Regions from separate parts of the Chryseobacterium vietnamense genome, predicted to be linked through region 1. Evidence: riboswitches for the same ligand, from Rfam matches in the RefSeq annotation. Region 1 holds a riboswitch; each other region holds the start of a gene.
The links. Region 1 has a riboswitch for cobalamin ahead of J2786_RS13030 (TonB-dependent receptor plug domain-containing protein). Riboswitches for the same ligand answer to the same signal wherever they lie in the genome.
Positions count from the first base shown of each region.

Region 1 (5,736 bases):
CTGATACAATTTTGCGGTGGTGATTCTTAAGTCGTTACTTTTAAGAAGTTTCTGATCTGATAAAAGATGGGTAATAATTCTCTTTGACTGATTGTACAAACCCAGGTTCTGGTACTGGTCGGCAAGATTATAATCACTGAAGATCTGCATACAATAAGAAAGGTCATTTTTCTGACCGGCATCTTCTTTTTGAGCGAAAATATTGACAGACTGTACATAATCTCCCTTCAGGGCAAAAGCTTGTGAAATAATATTCTGAAGTACAATTTTGTGTTCTGCATTTTGATCGCTCACAAGAATTCCCTGGGTATAACTAATGCATTCGTCGGGATTCTGATACAATTTCAGAAATGCTTTATCTGCCAGCATATTGAAGTCCGGACCAGACTGCCCTTTGGTAATAAGGGAGCAGAAAATGAAAATAAACAGTAATGTTTGAAATAATTTTTGTCTTGAAAATTTGTTTTTTGTGTTTTTTTGAATAATTCGGGTAAAATCCATATTCAAAATGTTGTTTTGTATCTGTTTGGTTGTTAGATTTTTAGAAATTAAATTCTTTTAAAATTCACGAATTATGAAAGTCAATTTCTTTTGATAGGTTGAATATTGTATTAATATTGTTTTCACCAATTCGAAACGCTAAATATAATAAAATATGAAAAATTTTTACAGAATGTCAATGAAAATATTGACGGCTTGTCTTTTCCTGAAATTTGGTTTTGCAGAGGCGCAGCTTACTGTAATAGGTTTGGGAAATTATAACGTAGGGGCAGTATCGGATAATGGAGTTGTAAGCATGCACACAAGTGCAGGAGGAATATATAAATGGAATGCCGCGGGAGGACTTGTACAGATAGGTTCTATAACCAACGGATATCCTGCTGCAGGCAGAACGATTGTTTCAAATGACGGAGCCAAAATCTCGTCTTCAGTTACCAATGCCGCAACAGGATTCAATGAAATATCTACTTATGATGTAGCTACAGCCACATGGGTAAACAGAGGAGGGCTCGTGCCTACCGGATGGGATGGCAGTGTAAGTTCTACCTGGGGAATGTCAACCAATGGAAGTACTATTGTTGGACTTGGTTTTCTCACCGCAGCGAATGCGCATGCAGTAAAATGGGATGAAGTAAACGGAATGGTGGATCTGGGAAGTATCGTTCCAGGGCGCAGCTCAAGAGCCAATGCAATAAATGCTGCAGGAACAGTAATTGTAGGTTGGCAGGATGAGCCAACCGGAACGAGAAGCGGAGCAAAATGGCAGGATGGAGTAGAAAGTTTTATTACAGATAATAATGGAAATAATGTGGGGGAAGCAGGAGGAATTTCTGCAGATGGAAATACAATAATAGGGTCAGCAAATCCTAATCCCTATGTATGGAATGCAGTAAGCGGACTTACTTATATAACGCACCCAAATGCTTCTTTCAGCTTTAAAGGAGGAGCAACAGGAATTTCTGCTGATGGAAAAAAAGTGATCGGATATTACAGAGCATTTGGAGCTCCTCCCATGTCAGGCGAAGGCTTTATCTGGACCTCTGCTGCCGGAAGAATTAATCTGAATGATTATGCCGCATCTTTAGGAATTGCCACTAATGGAGTAACAATGGGACTTCCTCTTGCCATCTCACAGGACGGAAAGAAAATTGCAGGGTCAGGAACGAATGCTTCAGGTCAAATGATTGCTTTTTATCTGGATACTTCTCAATTCTTATCGGTGAATGATGCTGTAAAAGAGAGAAATACTATGGGGATCTATCCTAATCCTGTGACGGATATCCTATATTTTAAAGGAAAAGAAAAAATAGAGAAAGCAGAAATTTATAATATGGTTGGACAGAAGGTGAAATCATTTAATACTGTAGAAGGTCAGATTGATGTTTCATCCCTGCTGAAAGGAGATTATATTTTACAATATTCTGTAAAGGGAGTACAACAGGAGCCTTATAAATTTATTAAAAAGTAACATATATAAATAGTAAAGTAGTGGGATGAATGGCTGTTTTCAATATTGAAAGCGGCCGTTCTTTTTGATGTATATAGCAAAAATAGGATAGCATTTGTATTGGCAAACGTGGTTTTTGGCAAATACATATAAAAAACTATCTTTGCAAAAATTTTGGTTTCCAGTATTTTGGAATGAAAAGGGAATCGGGTGTAACTCCCGGACTGTCCCCGCAACTGTAAATCGCAACACAAGTTTCTGCAAAAAACCACTGTTTCATAACGGGAAGGAGCAGAATGCGAAAGTCAGGAGACCTGCCGGAATTATAATTTAAAAACATATTGCTTTCGGAGGAAAAGTAAAAAAGTATGGATATAAAAAGATCTTTAGTACTGCTTTTTTCATCGTATGGCTGTTTTCTTTTTGCACAAGAGAAAGCCATCGATACTGTTTATGTCTTCGACAATCAGATGAATAGGGTGAAACTTTTTCATCCTGTGAAAATAATTTCGGCAGAAGAGGCTGAGAAAAACTCCAGTAATCTTTCTGAACTTCTTAGATTTCAGTCACAGGTTTTTATTAAAGAAAATGGCCGCGGTGCTGTTTCTTCACCTTCTTTCAGGGGAACTACCGCTCAGCAGACTGCATTTGTATGGAATGGGATTAATATCAATTCTAATTTTCTGGGACAGGGAGATATCAATAATATTGCTTTGTTCGGCTATGATCAGATCGGTATCAAAGCCGGTGGTGGAAGTGTAGTGTACGGAAGTGGCGCCATCGGGGGAAGTATTCACCTGAATAATATCCTTGATTTTAATAAAGGCTTCCATGGTTCTTTATTCTCTGAAATTGCTTCATTTAATACCTATAATAATTTTGTAAAAGGTTCTTACAGCAATGATAAGTTCAGTTTTAAGGCTTCCGGAAATTATTCTGTAAGTGAAAATGATTATAAGGTAAGTGATCTGAACTATATCAACAGAAACGGAAATTATTACAATACAACATTTAATGTAGGAGCATCCTATAAAATCACAAACGATCATAAAGTTTCGTGGCAGAGCCAGTTTTTTGATTCTTCACAGCGTTTTCCCGTGTATGAGGAAACAGGAACAAAAACGAAATATAAGACTCAGAGTGTAAGAAGTCTTCTTTCCTGGGACTGGAACAAAGCGAAGTTCAGTAATTCCCTTAAAGCAGCCTACACGGAAGAGAATTTTCAGTATTTCGGTTCGTTAAACCAGCCTAAATCCAGTGGTGGAACCGGGAAAAATTATATCTTTAAAAATGATTTTAATTATTTCCTGAACTCAAAATGGAACTTTAATATCATCGGAGAGTTTCAGATAAATAAAGGCGAAGGATATGAGAGCGGAATATCCGGTGTCAGCAGAAATATTGGTTCTGTTTCGGGTTTGTTACGATATTTTGCAACAAAAGACCTGCGTTTTGAGGGTGGCTTTAAAAAAGATTTTGTGGAAGATGTGAAGTCTCCGTTGATGTATTCGTTCTCCGGAAAATGGAATGCTGCAAAATGGTATGATGTAAGCCTTAATGTATCAAAAAACTTCAGATTTCCGTCCTTTAATGATATTTATTATGAACCGGGAGGAAATAAAGACCTGAGACCGGAAACCTCTACCCAGCTCGATATGACGAATGAGTTCAAAGCAGGAGATTTCAGACTTACTTTGTCTCCATACTATATGAACATCACAGATCTTATTGCATGGCTTCCAACGGCCAAAGGATACTGGCAGGCATTTAATGTCAATAAAGCTGAATCCTACGGATTAGAATCCCAGCTGTCCTTTAGCAAACAATGGGGTAATCATAAAATCCGGGCCAATGCAGGATACTATTATGCAAAGTCTATTGACAAAGAAACGAAAATGCAGAGACCTTACGTTCCTATGCACAGAGGAAATGCCAATATAGATTACGAATATGGTTTCTTTAAACTTTTTGCACAGGGACAGCTGAATGGCGTTACGTATACTACAAGTGATGAAAAAAGATCAGATGCCATAGATCCTTATTTTCTTTTAAATATGGGAGTTTCTGCAACTTTGGCCAAGAAATATACCTTAGGGTTTAAAGTGAATAATCTAACCAATACATACTATAAAACGGTTTCTTTCTATCCTTTACCAAAAAGAAATTATAGTGTGTATGCAGCAATAAATTTTTAAAAATTAAAATTGAGTACATATGAAAATAACTAAACTTTTAACTGTATTATTTGCAGTAGTGTTATTGTTTAACATTTCTTCATGTTCAAGTAGTTCTGACGAGATTGAAGTTTCTCCGATCACCTATCAGAACGGATATTTTATCTCCAATGAAGGAAACTATAACAGCCAGGGAGCTAAGGTAACATTCGTGACAAGAAATTTAAGCCTTAAGCAGGATGATATATATGGCTATAATAACAATAAAGATATCCTGGGGGATGTTCTTCAGACTATTGGTCTTAACGGAAACAAGGCTTATCTTGTGGTAAATAACTCAAATAAAATTGTAGTAGTAGACCGTTATACATTCAAAAAATTAGCCGTAATTACTGATCAGCTTGATAATCCAAGAGGGATTACTTTTGCTAATGACTTTATTTATGTTACCAACACCAACTTCGTTGCCCATACTCAAAGTGTAACAAAGTATAAAGCTTCTGACTATTCATTTGTAAGCAAAATCAATATGACTGAGGTTTCTGATAAAGCAGTAGAAGCCGGAGGAAATGTTTTCGTACAAAATGCTTCATCAGGATTTGGAAATAAGATTACTTATATCAATACTTCTAATGATAGCAAAACTGAAATTACAGTTCCAAACGGTCAGATCGGAAATACGGTATCATACAAATCGAATGTTTATACGATTTCTTCAACAGCTACAGATTCTTATATCTATAAAATTTCAGGTACTGGAGCTATTACACCGGTAATTACGCTGACAGGAATTCCTAGTGCTACAAACCTTCAGATTGACAATGATAAAATCTACTTCAGCTCTGCCAATAAAGTATATACAACAAGTTTAGCGATCCCTGCGATCCCTGCAACTCCATTATTGACAGCTGCAGATGGCGGTCCTTACTTTACACTGTATGGATTTAATGTTATCGATGGAAGGATTTTTGCATCAGACGTTAAGCAGTTCACACAGGATAGTGAAATGGTAGTATATTCAGCAGTTACAGGTGCTCAGATCAGTTCTTTTAAAACAGGAGGTATCGGTGCTAGTGGAACATACCTGAACCCGTAATGTTTGACAACCTATAAAGAAATAATTTTTTATTTTTTCATCATTTGTGTTTTTTTCCGGCCGGTTTCGAAGAAACCGGCCGGCTTTGTTTTGTTGAATTATAGAGTTAACCCCAGCTTTTCAGCCTCAGCAATCACAAATTTTGTTGCTTCTTCTTTTTCATTAGGAATTTCACCTTCCAGAATAGCTTCTTTCACTTTCTCTTTCAATATACCTATTTCACGGCCCGGCTTAAGATTAAACATTTCCATAATCTCTTCCCCGGTAATAGGGGGCTGAAAGTTTCTTACCTGATCTTTTTCTTCCACTTCTTTGATCTTTACGGCTACATATTCAAAGTTTCTTTTGAATTTCTCCTGCTTCTTAGAGTTTTTAGTGGTAATATCTGCTTTGCAAAGGGTGAAAAGATCTTCAAGATTTTCTCCTGCATCAAATAAAAGCCTTCTCAACGCAGAATCTGAAGCATCATCAGTAATCAGTGCAATAGGTCTTGATGAAAGCTTCACCATCTTCTGAAC
Region 1 covers NZ_JAVDQX010000002.1:823,865-829,600, forward strand. Annotated here, with positions in the region: gene J2786_RS13020 (helix-turn-helix domain-containing protein) at 1-501, opposite strand, end outside; gene J2786_RS13025 (T9SS type A sorting domain-containing protein) at 656-1,969, shown strand; cobalamin riboswitch at 2,107-2,284, shown strand; gene J2786_RS13030 (TonB-dependent receptor plug domain-containing protein) at 2,317-4,143, shown strand; gene J2786_RS13035 (DUF5074 domain-containing protein) at 4,163-5,218, shown strand; gene J2786_RS13040 (CCA tRNA nucleotidyltransferase) at 5,317-5,736, opposite strand, start outside.

Region 2 (5,736 bases), on a different contig from region 1:
GTAACGATGATTTTAGAATGATAAACCTGTTCATTCCCTTTGTTATTAATTTTTAAAGTCAAAGGATAAGCATCTGCCGTTGGACTGATAAATTCAAGTTCTGAATTTTGAGAAATAATAGAATCGTTAATACTCCATGTAACCGATCCTGATGTATTGGTAGGAATACTCAACACTCTCAAACGCTCAATGGTATAGGAATCATCAAGACCATTAAAGGTAAATTCATCCTGATCGTCATGTTTACAGGCTATCACTCCTACCAGGAAACATGATAAGACTCCGGCTTTTAAATAAGTAAAGGTATTTCTGTTCATTTCTTAAAGTTTGGTTATTTGTATAAAAAAGCGAAGTGAGCCGGAATATTTCCGCCCTCTGTCTTCCATTTAAAATGTCCGTTTTTATCAAAGCAGTACACAAATCCCAAGGAAACATAATTCCTGGCATCTGTGATGTAGATATCTTCTGTGATTGGATTTACCGCAATTCCGTAAGGTGTTTTAATGGCAGTTTCGTATTCTTTATCAAAAATTCTGTTGGCAATGATCTGTTCTGTTTTTACATCAATGATTCCAAAGCTCTTTTTATAGCTGTGGGTATTGTAATTGAATTCGTTTCCGTAGAAATAGAGTTTATCATTCACGATTGTCATTTCACTCACAGCGAGATGGAAATCTTTCTTGACAATCCCGGTTGCCGCATCTATAAGGTATAAGCTGGAAGAAATGTTATAATAATCTCCTCTTGAGCTTACATAAAGATCACCGTAATTGTCTTTTTTAATGTGGTGAAGATTGATGGCAACATTTAATTTCTGGATTTCAGTAAAAGTGTTCAGGTCTATTACGGAAACGGTATTATCATAATCGGGAGCTTTGTATCCTCCGGAATTGGCAACAAACAATTTATTCCCTACAATTTCCATTTCTTCCGGCTGATATCCCACTACCACTTCACGTTGAATGGAAAGAGATATAGTGTCAATTTCCACCACTTTTCCCTTGGGTGCTTTTGGATTAATTGCTACCGGACCTGCATAACTGCTGGCATATGCTTTCCCGTCTTTGAAGGCTAAATAACGGCAGTTCTGTAACGGAATAGAAGTAATACGTTTAGCTGTTTTGGCATCCAATACTTCAATTTTATTGGAAACATTGACTACGATATACAATTTGCTTCCGTACACTTTGATATCATTTCCTACATCTCCAAGCTCTTTTACCACATTGGGATTAATTTCTGCATAGATGTTCCTGTAATAAGTTCCTTTGGTATAATCAAAAAAATCCAGCGTACATTTATTGCTTCCCATATTCCCTTCGTTCAGCATATAGAATCCTTTTATTGCTGTATTTTCTGAAGGAAGTCCTTCCACTACTTCCTGACGGACAATGACATCATCTGTACGGCATGAGGTAAGAAAAGCTAAGACAAGAAACAGAAAATAAAAGTTTAGTTTTCTCATAAGGTGAAGTTTAGAATAAGTTTAAAATTTCTTCCCGGCATCGGATAGTTGATCACCACGTCATAATATTGGTTGAAGATATTATTCATCTCAAGGCTTACTTTAAACTGATGATCCGCCCAGCTGAATTTTTTCTGAACAGAGAGATCATGAGTATACCAAGGCTGTACATAATTGTATTGAATATTATCCTGGTTTACATCATAGCGCTTTCCTACATACATTGCACTGTAATTGAAGCTCCAGTCTTTATAATCGGCCATCAGTGCAAATGATCCGCTATGCCATGGTGTGTAAGGAATCTGATTTTTGTAGAATGTATCTTCAGGATCCGTCATATCTCTTGCACTTTGATAGGTGTAAGAAAGTAATGGCCTAAGTTTTACTTTTCCCAACTGCATTTCTGCCTGAACATTCACGTCAGCACCAATAATCTCAACCAGACCAAGATTCATCATCAGCCAGCGGAACATACTTCCGTTAGGAGCTGCGACAATTTTATCCTGTACTTTGTTGTAATAACCGTCTACTTTAGCATAAAAAGATTTAAAGAAATGATTTTTGTAGTTTTTCTGGTACGTAAATCCTACATCATACTGATTGGTAAATTCCGGTTTCAGGTAAGTGTTTCCGATATTGGTATAATAAAGGTCATTGAAAGTAGGCAGTCGGAAAATTCTTTTATAGAAAGCTCTGAGGGTAAGCTCAGGAATTATTTCAGGCTGGTAACTCATAAATACAGCGGGTGTCCATTCTCTGCTGTCTCCGGGTCTTTTGTTTTTTCTTACTTCTTCAAAGGTAAATGTACCCAAAAGGCTTCCCAGAATTTTAAACCTGTTCCACTGGTAGGTTGTTGCCAAAGCGACTAATGTTGTATATCGTGTAGGATAGGAAAAGTTATCAAGATTGGCATCCAGATTATTGTACTGAAAATCTCCACTCAGACTCACATCCCAGTTGGGAGTAATTGAATATATATTGGATGAAGAAAGATAAACTTCTCTTTGGATGTAAACATTATCCGTATACATAATAGATTGCGAACGAACGGTATCCATAAAATGAGTATAATCGTAGGCAAATTTTGCTTTCAGCTGTGTTTCAAATTTTGGGAACAGTTTTTTCCGCAGATTGGCCTGTACGAAATAATTTTCATCGGAAAGTCTAGCTCCTCTTCCTTCAAAACGGCCGTTCACAATAGGTGCCGGCATTCCGCGGTCTGAAATATAGCCATAGCCACGGATATTCCAGCTTCCGTTATTCAAAGTTCCATTTAAAGAAGTTTCAAAACGCTTTGCTTTGATATCTGAATCTTGTCTTTTTGCAATGGTATCATAAGCCTGCTGTCCGTCAGGATATTTCTTGGCATATCGAAATCTGTAAATTCCGTCACTTTGCATAAATTCTGCACTGAAACTGGCAGAAACCCTGTCTGAAATTTTCTGCTCCAATCGGAATGAAGGATTGAAGAGATCAATAGAAGCACTTTTGGCTCTTATCACAAGATTGGTTTTCCTTGCTCCTTTAAACACAGGGGTTTTAGGCTGTAAATAGATAGATCCGGAAGAACCGAAATCTTTTGCCGGCTGGAAAATCTCACTTTTCTGTCCGTTGTATAATGATATTTCTTCAAGGTCATCCAAAGAATATCTTCCGAGATCGACAAGGCCGTTTTGTGCATTTCCCAGTTGAATTCCGTCATAGAAAACCCCTACATGCTGACTTCCGAGACTTCGGACGTTAATGGTTTTCAGCCCTCCGATACCACCATAGTCTTTAATCTGAACTCCGGAGAAATACCGCAGCGCATCAGCAACGGAATGACTGTTCAGTCTTTCAAGTGCTTCCCCTTGGATGGTTTGGGCCGGAATGATCTCTTTAAAATTCTTTTTGTAAAGGTTAATTCCTTTAATGGTCTCCTCCTGAAGACTGTCTTTTTTATTGGTTTGGGAAAACAAAAGTTGAGATGTTAACACTAAGATCGTGAAAACAGCTTTATGAATTGCAGAAGTAATTAGTTTTGCCGTCATTAGCTCATTTAGGATAATGATGACGCTAATGGGTATAAGAATACAACGACAAAGCACAGCTGTCACTGCACAGAATCATTGATGTCCTAAGCTTTATTCCACGAAAGCGTCAAACGATTATTTTCTGGCAGGTCTTCTGACTTACTCCATTTTTGAAATCCTTCCCATTCCTGAAAACAGTGGATATATTCTTCAAAAACTTTGGTGCGGAGCTTACAGCAGCGGGTCTGTCCCGGATTTTCACCGGATTCCCTTTTAAGAGCTTTTTATGGCTCACCAAATTCCGGCAAAGATAAAAAATTATTCCTAACCCCCAATTAAATTCATGATTCATAAACAATTAAAGCTCCCGAAGGAGCTTTAACATGATTAAAAAAGGGTTTTATTTTAAATTCCGATATTCAGGAAAATACTGAATCTTGATTTTGCTTCAATATCTCCACCTGCCAAATGAGTATACATCGGAAGCATTACTTCACTTCCCAGGCTCAGTTTTTTATAAGAAGCTTCAAATCCCAGTTTCCCGTACAAAGCACTTCCTGCAGTATTGGGCAGGGCTTCATCAAACTGTTTATTCTGTGCATACACTTCCCCCTGCACTCCTGTTTTTACAGAAAAGATCGACTTTTCGTTTCCGGCAACCTGATAAAATCCTGTCGCAGCATAGTTCCACTGGTTTCCGAAACGGTAATTTTTCTTATTTTCCGTTTTGATTGTATAATCTGTATTGACCAATACAGCCACTTTATTCTTTTGAAATTTATAATTCAAAGCCGCCTGATAATCCCAGCTTCCGGTTCCCAATTGAAAACTTGGATTGATTCCGGATGCACCTTTTTCATCAAATTTCCCCAAAGGAATTTTCACTCCCAGGCCTCCGCTTATGTGATGGAAATTATCTTTAGAATTCATCAGCTGGTAAATTCCCATCAGGTTCAGATCTCCGATTCCATTGATCTTGATATCTCCCTGCATGGTCTGCTTTTCATGGAAATGGAAGGGCAGACTTGCATAAACACTCAATTTTTTAGTCAATGGAATTTTCCCCCAAAGCTGCAAAGTATTGAAATACTGATCCTGGGTAAGGTCTTTAACAAATAAGTTTTCCTTTGCTTTGTAATGTTGTGCAAAGTATTTGATTCCGATAAACTGTGGATTCAGTAAAGATTCAAAACCGGATGATCCGTTACCAGCTGCACAGCCGCAAGCATCACAATCATCATCAAAATCAAATCTGCTAAAGGTTTCCGGTGCAATATACATGCTGTCTCTAACCACATTGGCCTGGTTCAGGCTAAATACCATTAAACTTAGTATTGCTATAATCTTCTTCATGTTTTCTATAATTTATTCTGCAAATTTTGGATTGGAGATAAAACTTTTATCTGATAATGTTTTCAGGAAGGCTATAATGGATTGTTTTTCCTGGCTGTTCATAGCAATTCCCGTATGGCCATTCTGTTTCAGCTGGGGATCGAGATTAGGATTATCTTCTACCTGGTCTGAATAGAAATTGAGCACAGCCTCTAAGGTGTAAAACCTTCCGTCATGCATATAAGGTGCTGTATATTCTACATTTCGCAAGCTTGGAACACGAAATTTCATCCAGTCAACCTGATTGAGAGAAACTCTGTACCGTCCGGCGTCTTTGAACTCCGTATTGTAATACATTCCTGTGTTGCGGAAACTTTCGTCAGTAAATAATTCTCCGCTATGGCAGGATGCACATTTCTGATTAAACAATACCATTCCCTGAGATTCCGCCGAAGTCAATTGTTCTTTTCCCTGCCTGAATCTGTCATATTTTGAATCTGCAGAAATTAAAGAAGCCATAAACTGTGATAATGCTTTTAAAATTCTTTCGCCAGTAATAGTTTCGTCTCCATATGCTTCTCTGAACAGCTTTTTGTATTTCTGATCATCTTTAATCTTTGAAATGGCTTCCGGTATTGAGCTATCCATTTCATTGATATCTGTAATAGGACTGATCGGCTGCTCATTAAGGTTATGAATCACTCCGTCCCACATATATCTTTTCAGAAAAGCCATGTTCTGAATGGGCGGTGCATTTCGGATCCCTATTCTATCATCTACCCCATGACTTACGGTATGCCCGTGATGGGTGAATGCGTTTTCCTGAATATGACAGAACCCGCATGAAATGGTATTATTTCGGGAAAGCCTGCCTTCATAGAATAATTTTCTTCCCAGCTCCACTCCATTTTTAGTTACCGGATTGAC
Region 2 covers NZ_JAVDQX010000003.1:541,308-547,043, reverse strand. Annotated here, with positions in the region: gene J2786_RS16470 (hypothetical protein) at 1-317, opposite strand, end outside; gene J2786_RS16465 (YncE family protein) at 332-1,465, opposite strand; gene J2786_RS16460 (TonB-dependent receptor plug domain-containing protein) at 1,462-3,495, opposite strand; cobalamin riboswitch at 3,605-3,791, opposite strand; gene J2786_RS16455 (transporter) at 3,883-4,830, opposite strand; gene J2786_RS16450 (cytochrome-c peroxidase) at 4,843-5,736, opposite strand, start outside.
Region 2: another riboswitch for cobalamin. It lies ahead of J2786_RS16460 (TonB-dependent receptor plug domain-containing protein); the one in region 1 lies ahead of J2786_RS13030 (TonB-dependent receptor plug domain-containing protein).

Region 3 (5,736 bases), 140 kb from region 1:
CAATTCTGACATTGTTATTGTCTTCATCTCTGTCCTGATCGTCGTCGTTAATTCCGTCTCCGTCTAAATCTCCGTCCATGTGGATACGATCTTTATTCATGGATAAAACAACTGCTTTTTGCGGAACTACAAGTTCATAATCAAGGCTGTAATCTCTGAATCTGTGCTCATATGGATACTTGATGTAGTTTGGAAGTAATATTTTATTGTTTACTACTTCTACAGGAACTGTCAGCTGGATAGGGAAGTTATATCCTTTTCCTTCTTTTTTGATGATCAGATAAGGGGTTTTGATATCTGGTTTTCTTGTAACATCTACAGAAATATAATCTTCTTCGTAAACTGATCTTTTATCAGAATAAATATCATTGTTATACGCTTTGAAGTTCTGAGGAATGTTGATTTGTTTTACATCTACATAAACGGTATCTGAAGTAGTATTGATGGCTACGTTTTCTACATCTTCCTTGGTTCCTCTGTAAATCATGTCTTTCTTAGCCATGCTGATTCCGAAGTAAGTTCCAAGTCCGATCAGAAGAAGGAATAAACCACCTACAACCCATCCGATATTTCTCAGTTTTGTTTTTGGCGAGAATATTTTGATGCTTAATAAACTGAAAAGAATTGCTGGAATTAAGCTTCCGATTACCATCATAGCCGCCAGTACTTTATCAAGTCCCTGATCGTCCATATAGAATCTGATTTCATTGGCACCCGGGAAGTCTGTATCCATTCCGAAAAGACCGAATAATACAAAGACTCCGATAATGCTGCTTACAGCCATCAATACGAAGAATCCTCCTACAATATACTTGAATACATTCCAGATTCCGCTGCTTGCATTGTTGATATATGGTTTGTTTTCGTTATAGATTTCTCCGACCCTCTGAGTAGATTCATTGGCAAATTGTACCAATTTGTTGGACTCATTCTTAAGATTGTCGAAGTTCATAGGCTTTCCCTGCATTTTCAGGAAATCTGCTGCTGTTTCAGCTTTTGGAAGTACGATCCAAAGGATTACATATAGAAGACCTATTAATGAAGAGGAAATTGCTGCTGTGAAAATTCCTAATATGAATATTCCCAGCCAGATTGCTCTCATGGTAGTAATATCCATTCCTACATATTGGGCTAAACCTGCACAAACTCCGGCAACTTTTTGTTTTTCCGGATCACGGAACAGCTGCTTTTTATTGGTATAATGAGTTCCTGAATTATGGTTTCTGGCAGATGTTTTTTCAGAATAATAAGCTTCTTCCTGCTCTTCGATTTTTTCAGGGCTTCCGATCTGTGCGATTACTCTTTCTACATCGGTATCATTAATCACTTCACGTTTTCCTAAAGAATCTTTGAAAATTTCCACCATTCTGATTTCTATGTCATGCATTACTTCATCAGCCTCAGAAGCATCCAGAGAGCTTCTCAGAGCGTTCAGGTAATCGCTGAGCTTTATATATGCGTGTTCTTCTATGGTAAAAGAAAAACCTGCGAGTCCTATTGAGAGTGTCTTGTTCATAGCTTTGTTTTTTAATTTTGTTGGGTGATTTGGTTTACTGAGGCTGTCAGTTCATTCCATGTATTGAGAAGTTCATCCAGGAAAAGTTTTCCTTTTTCTGTGATCTGATAATATTTTCTGGGCGGTCCTCCTGTAGATTCTTCCCATCTGTAAGAGAGAAACTCTCCGTTTTTAAGTCTTGTAAGAAGAGGGTAGAGGGTTCCTTCCACTACATCCAGTTTTCCTTTTTTCAGTTCATCAATAAGATCAGAAACATACATTTCGCGGTTATTGATGAGACTTAGAATACAGAATTCCAGAATTCCTTTTCGCATTTGCGCTTTGGTATTTTCGGTATTCATCTTTGATAAGTTTTGTTAATTAGTTATATAATTTTCGAAGTTCGGAACCTAGCTAGTTGTACCTATTTCGATTTTACATTACAAAGATATGTAAATAAAATGGTATTATGCAATACAAAGTAGTGGAATTTTTAAAATAAATTGTTTAATTAATTGTAAATCAGCGTTATAATTTTTACTATCAATTTTGAGTACAACAAATTTTGGAAGAAAATCTCTGAAAATTTTAAATTTTTAAATAGAATTTTGAAAATTGGAGAGAAAAAATGCTCTTTTATCATTCATCATTCATCATTCATCATTCATCACTCATCACTCATCACTCATCACTCATTACTCATTACTCATTACTCATTACTCATGTCCTAGCCCCGATAGCAGCGGTTACCCCACAGCAGTACGGCATAAGAAAGGGGGCGAGGAGTATGAGCGGATAGCGGGAAAGAGCTTCTTATCTGCGAATATACTTTTATTGGGAGGGAAATGATGGAAGATAGCGGGATGTAGATTTTGAGATCGGTATTATGATTCGTATTTTTGTTAGATATAAAAAAACACCTAAATCATTTTACTAATACCATGAATATTTTGAATAAATACAGGCACTTATCAGCATTTCTTTTATTGGGTCCGCTATGTTTTGGACAGTATCAGTTTGAAGTTAAGAATGTATCAAAAAGCTATGATGCCATCATCCGGATAGAAGATTGTTACGATGACAGATGTGGAGGAAAGGGAACTGTAGACCTGTTTGACCATAAAAACAGCAAGGTACAGACATTTGTTTCTGATGACCTTGTTATATATGCAGGCCAAGGCCAGAAGCTAACCCAAGGGAAACTGATTCCACTTTCGAAAGATCAACGTGCTGTGATTATCGATGACTTTAATTTTGACGGGACGGAAGATGTGGCCATAAGAAACGGAAATATGGGAAATTACAGCTCGGCTTCGTATGATGTATATGTATTCAACAGCACAAGAATGGCATTTGTAAAAAGTAAAGAACTTACAGACCTTGGCTCAAATGGTTTCAATTTTTTTGAAACGGATGCCAAACGCAAACGTCTTATTTCCTATGGTAAGTCCGGTTGCTGCAGAATTTTTACCACAGAATATGCTGTTATCCCAAATAAAGGGCTGGATACGGTGTTGGAAAAAGAAGAGGATATGACCAATGAAGATCAGGTGAAGGTCATAACGAAAGAAAAGCTCAATAATAAATGGATTACCAAAACAAAGGTGTATCCGGCAGATCAATATAACAGAAATAAAAAGTAAGATGAAAATTCAAAAAGAAATCGATTTTATCCTGGCAGTGGATGCTTTGAAAAATGTACAGCGAAGAAATTACAATGCAGACGATTCCCGGAGAGAGAATACAGCTGAACATTCCTGGCAGATCATTATTCTTGCCCAGATCCTTTATCCATATGCTAAAAACCGTGCAGATATTGATTTGCTGAGAGTAATAAGAATGCTTTCCATTCATGATCTTGTGGAAATAGAAGCCGGAGATACTTTTATTTTTGATGAAAAAGCAATGGTAGGAAAATTTGAAAGAGAGAAAGCTTCAGCCCAAAAAATCTTTGGAATTCTGGATGAACCTTTACGAACAGAATTTTTTAACCTGTGGCTTGAGTTTGAAGAAGAGAAAACACCGGATGCTATTTTTGCCTGTGGTATCGACAGAATCATGCCATTTATCTTAAATTCCCACACTGCCGGAAAGAGCTGGACAGAAGCAGGAGTAACAGAAAGACAAATCCGGAATATGCTGGAAAATGCAATCAGCAGAGCATCGGATGAAATGGGGGAGGCTTTTGAACTTCTTTTAAACAGAAGCCTGGAGACGGAAAAAGTTTTGAAATAATTTCAGCGAAAAATAAGTTTCGGGCGGCCAAAGGCCGCCCGAAACTTATAGTATTTATAGTATCTGGATTGGTTTTTTGAATTCGTCAATCGCTACAAAAGTAAAATCACCTATAATCGCCTTTTCTCTTTCATAGGAATACATCTGTTCAGTGTAGATTTCAACATTCACTTTCATACTGGTTTTTCCCACGTATGAAACTTTTCCGATCAGTTCCACAATAGTTCCGGCAGGAATAGGTTTTTTGAAATCAATCTTATCACTGCTTACCGTTACCACTCTTTTTCTGGCAAAACGGGTGGCTGTGATAAAAGCTACCTCATCCATCAGCTGCATAGCAGTACCTCCAAAAAGGGTATCGTAATGATTGGTTGTGTTAGGGAAAACCGCTTTAAAGATTCTTGTTTCGGATGCTTCAATTCTTTCTTCTGTAGTCATATATCATTATTAATTAAAGCGATAAGAAATGATTGGAAACAACAGAATAATGACAGGAACTTACAGAATTCCTGAAACAATCCATCAGATCAATACAACTTCAAATCGCGAAAGTTACATGTTTAAGAAAATGGCAGGTCTCCTGACTTGTAACATCATTTATCTCCTTCCCATGCCTCGCACAGTGGATCTTTGATAAAGACTTCAGTTACTTTACAGTTGCGCGACAGTCCGTGATTTTCACACGGTTCCCTTTTAATCTGCAGTGATGCAGAACCAATTTCTGTGATGAATAAGTGTAAAACTTTTCGAATGCAAAAATAATGAATTTATTCCGGATTATGATAAATAATCTGACTGATTACTCTTCCTTTCTTAATTGTCCAGAGTGTAGTGTATCTGTTTTCTCCTGAACCGTTTATCATATAAAGAAAAATATTATCATTGTCGAGGGAAGTTACTCCAACGTTCTCAAAATCCATGGTGGGCTGGAACATATTTTTGATAGCTTCTCTTACAAAAACAGACCCTCTTCCGGGCTGCTGTACCCTGATGGATTTGATTTCGGTCATTCCTTCAGGAAGGTCATTTCCGATTCCCCATGGTTTTACTTTATCAATGGTAAGAATTTTTCCTTCTGCATCTTTTTCCTTTTTACGGTATCCTGCATTGGAAGGATAAATGTCAATCACCACTTTGCTTCTTTGTGCAGTCGGGATTTTAGGATCAGAATTATCGGTAAAAATAAGAGATCTTCCGTTTTTAGATTTTGATGGAGTATAGGCAGGAAGCTGGTCCACATAGGCAATACGCCCTTTATTTACCATTCCTTCTTTATCAAGAGTTTCATAACGTACAAAAGGTTTGTCGTCATCCTGTTTCTCAGGATATTTGATCCAGATCCATTCTGTTTCTCCCGGAGCCGGTTTTACATAAACAAATACATCTCCTTTACGCATACGGATTTTATCTACAATTTTTCGGTAGTCATCTTTGTGTACACGTACGTTGGCATATCCATCTTCAGCTTTTACCACTCCAAAAGGAACTTTAGTCTGTCCTTTTACAAAGACAATTGATAAGATACTGAAAGCGGATAAATAGAATGCTTTGTTTATGAAAGTCATCATGAAATTTTTTTGATCCTCCAAATATATAAATTAAATGCTTTTCAGAGGATAATTATACTCTTGCAGTTTTCTAAAATATTGTATTTATTTCAAAAATGATAAGAAGTAAATATTTTAATGGTAATAATCTATTCATAGATGTATTTTCTATACCTCCTATTAGAATGTATTAAAAAAAACATAATAATAATTAGTATAGATGTCGGTATATTCTATAAAATTCCTATTTTTCAGGAGAATTAAAAACTAATAAAACATGACAAAAAGACTACTTTATGTATTCTCTTTTATTTTGGGTATTTCCAGCTTTCAGGCAACCCACAAAATAGAAGAAGAATCCCAATCTTTATTTTACTGTGATACCAATGCACCAACAGGGCTTCAGATGTCTAATATAACGCTCGCCTCAGGAACAGTTACCTGGAATGCAGATCCCAA
Region 3 covers NZ_JAVDQX010000002.1:962,348-968,083, forward strand. Annotated here, with positions in the region: gene J2786_RS13640 (PspC domain-containing protein) at 1-1,516, opposite strand, end outside; gene J2786_RS13645 (PadR family transcriptional regulator) at 1,528-1,857, opposite strand; gene J2786_RS13650 (XAC2610-related protein) at 2,437-3,138, shown strand; gene J2786_RS13655 (HD domain-containing protein) at 3,140-3,730, shown strand; gene J2786_RS13660 (acyl-CoA thioesterase) at 3,785-4,168, opposite strand; cobalamin riboswitch at 4,284-4,464, opposite strand; gene J2786_RS13665 (hypothetical protein) at 4,498-5,298, opposite strand; gene J2786_RS13670 (GEVED domain-containing protein) at 5,555-5,736, shown strand, end outside.
Region 3: another riboswitch for cobalamin. It lies ahead of J2786_RS13660 (acyl-CoA thioesterase); the one in region 1 lies ahead of J2786_RS13030 (TonB-dependent receptor plug domain-containing protein).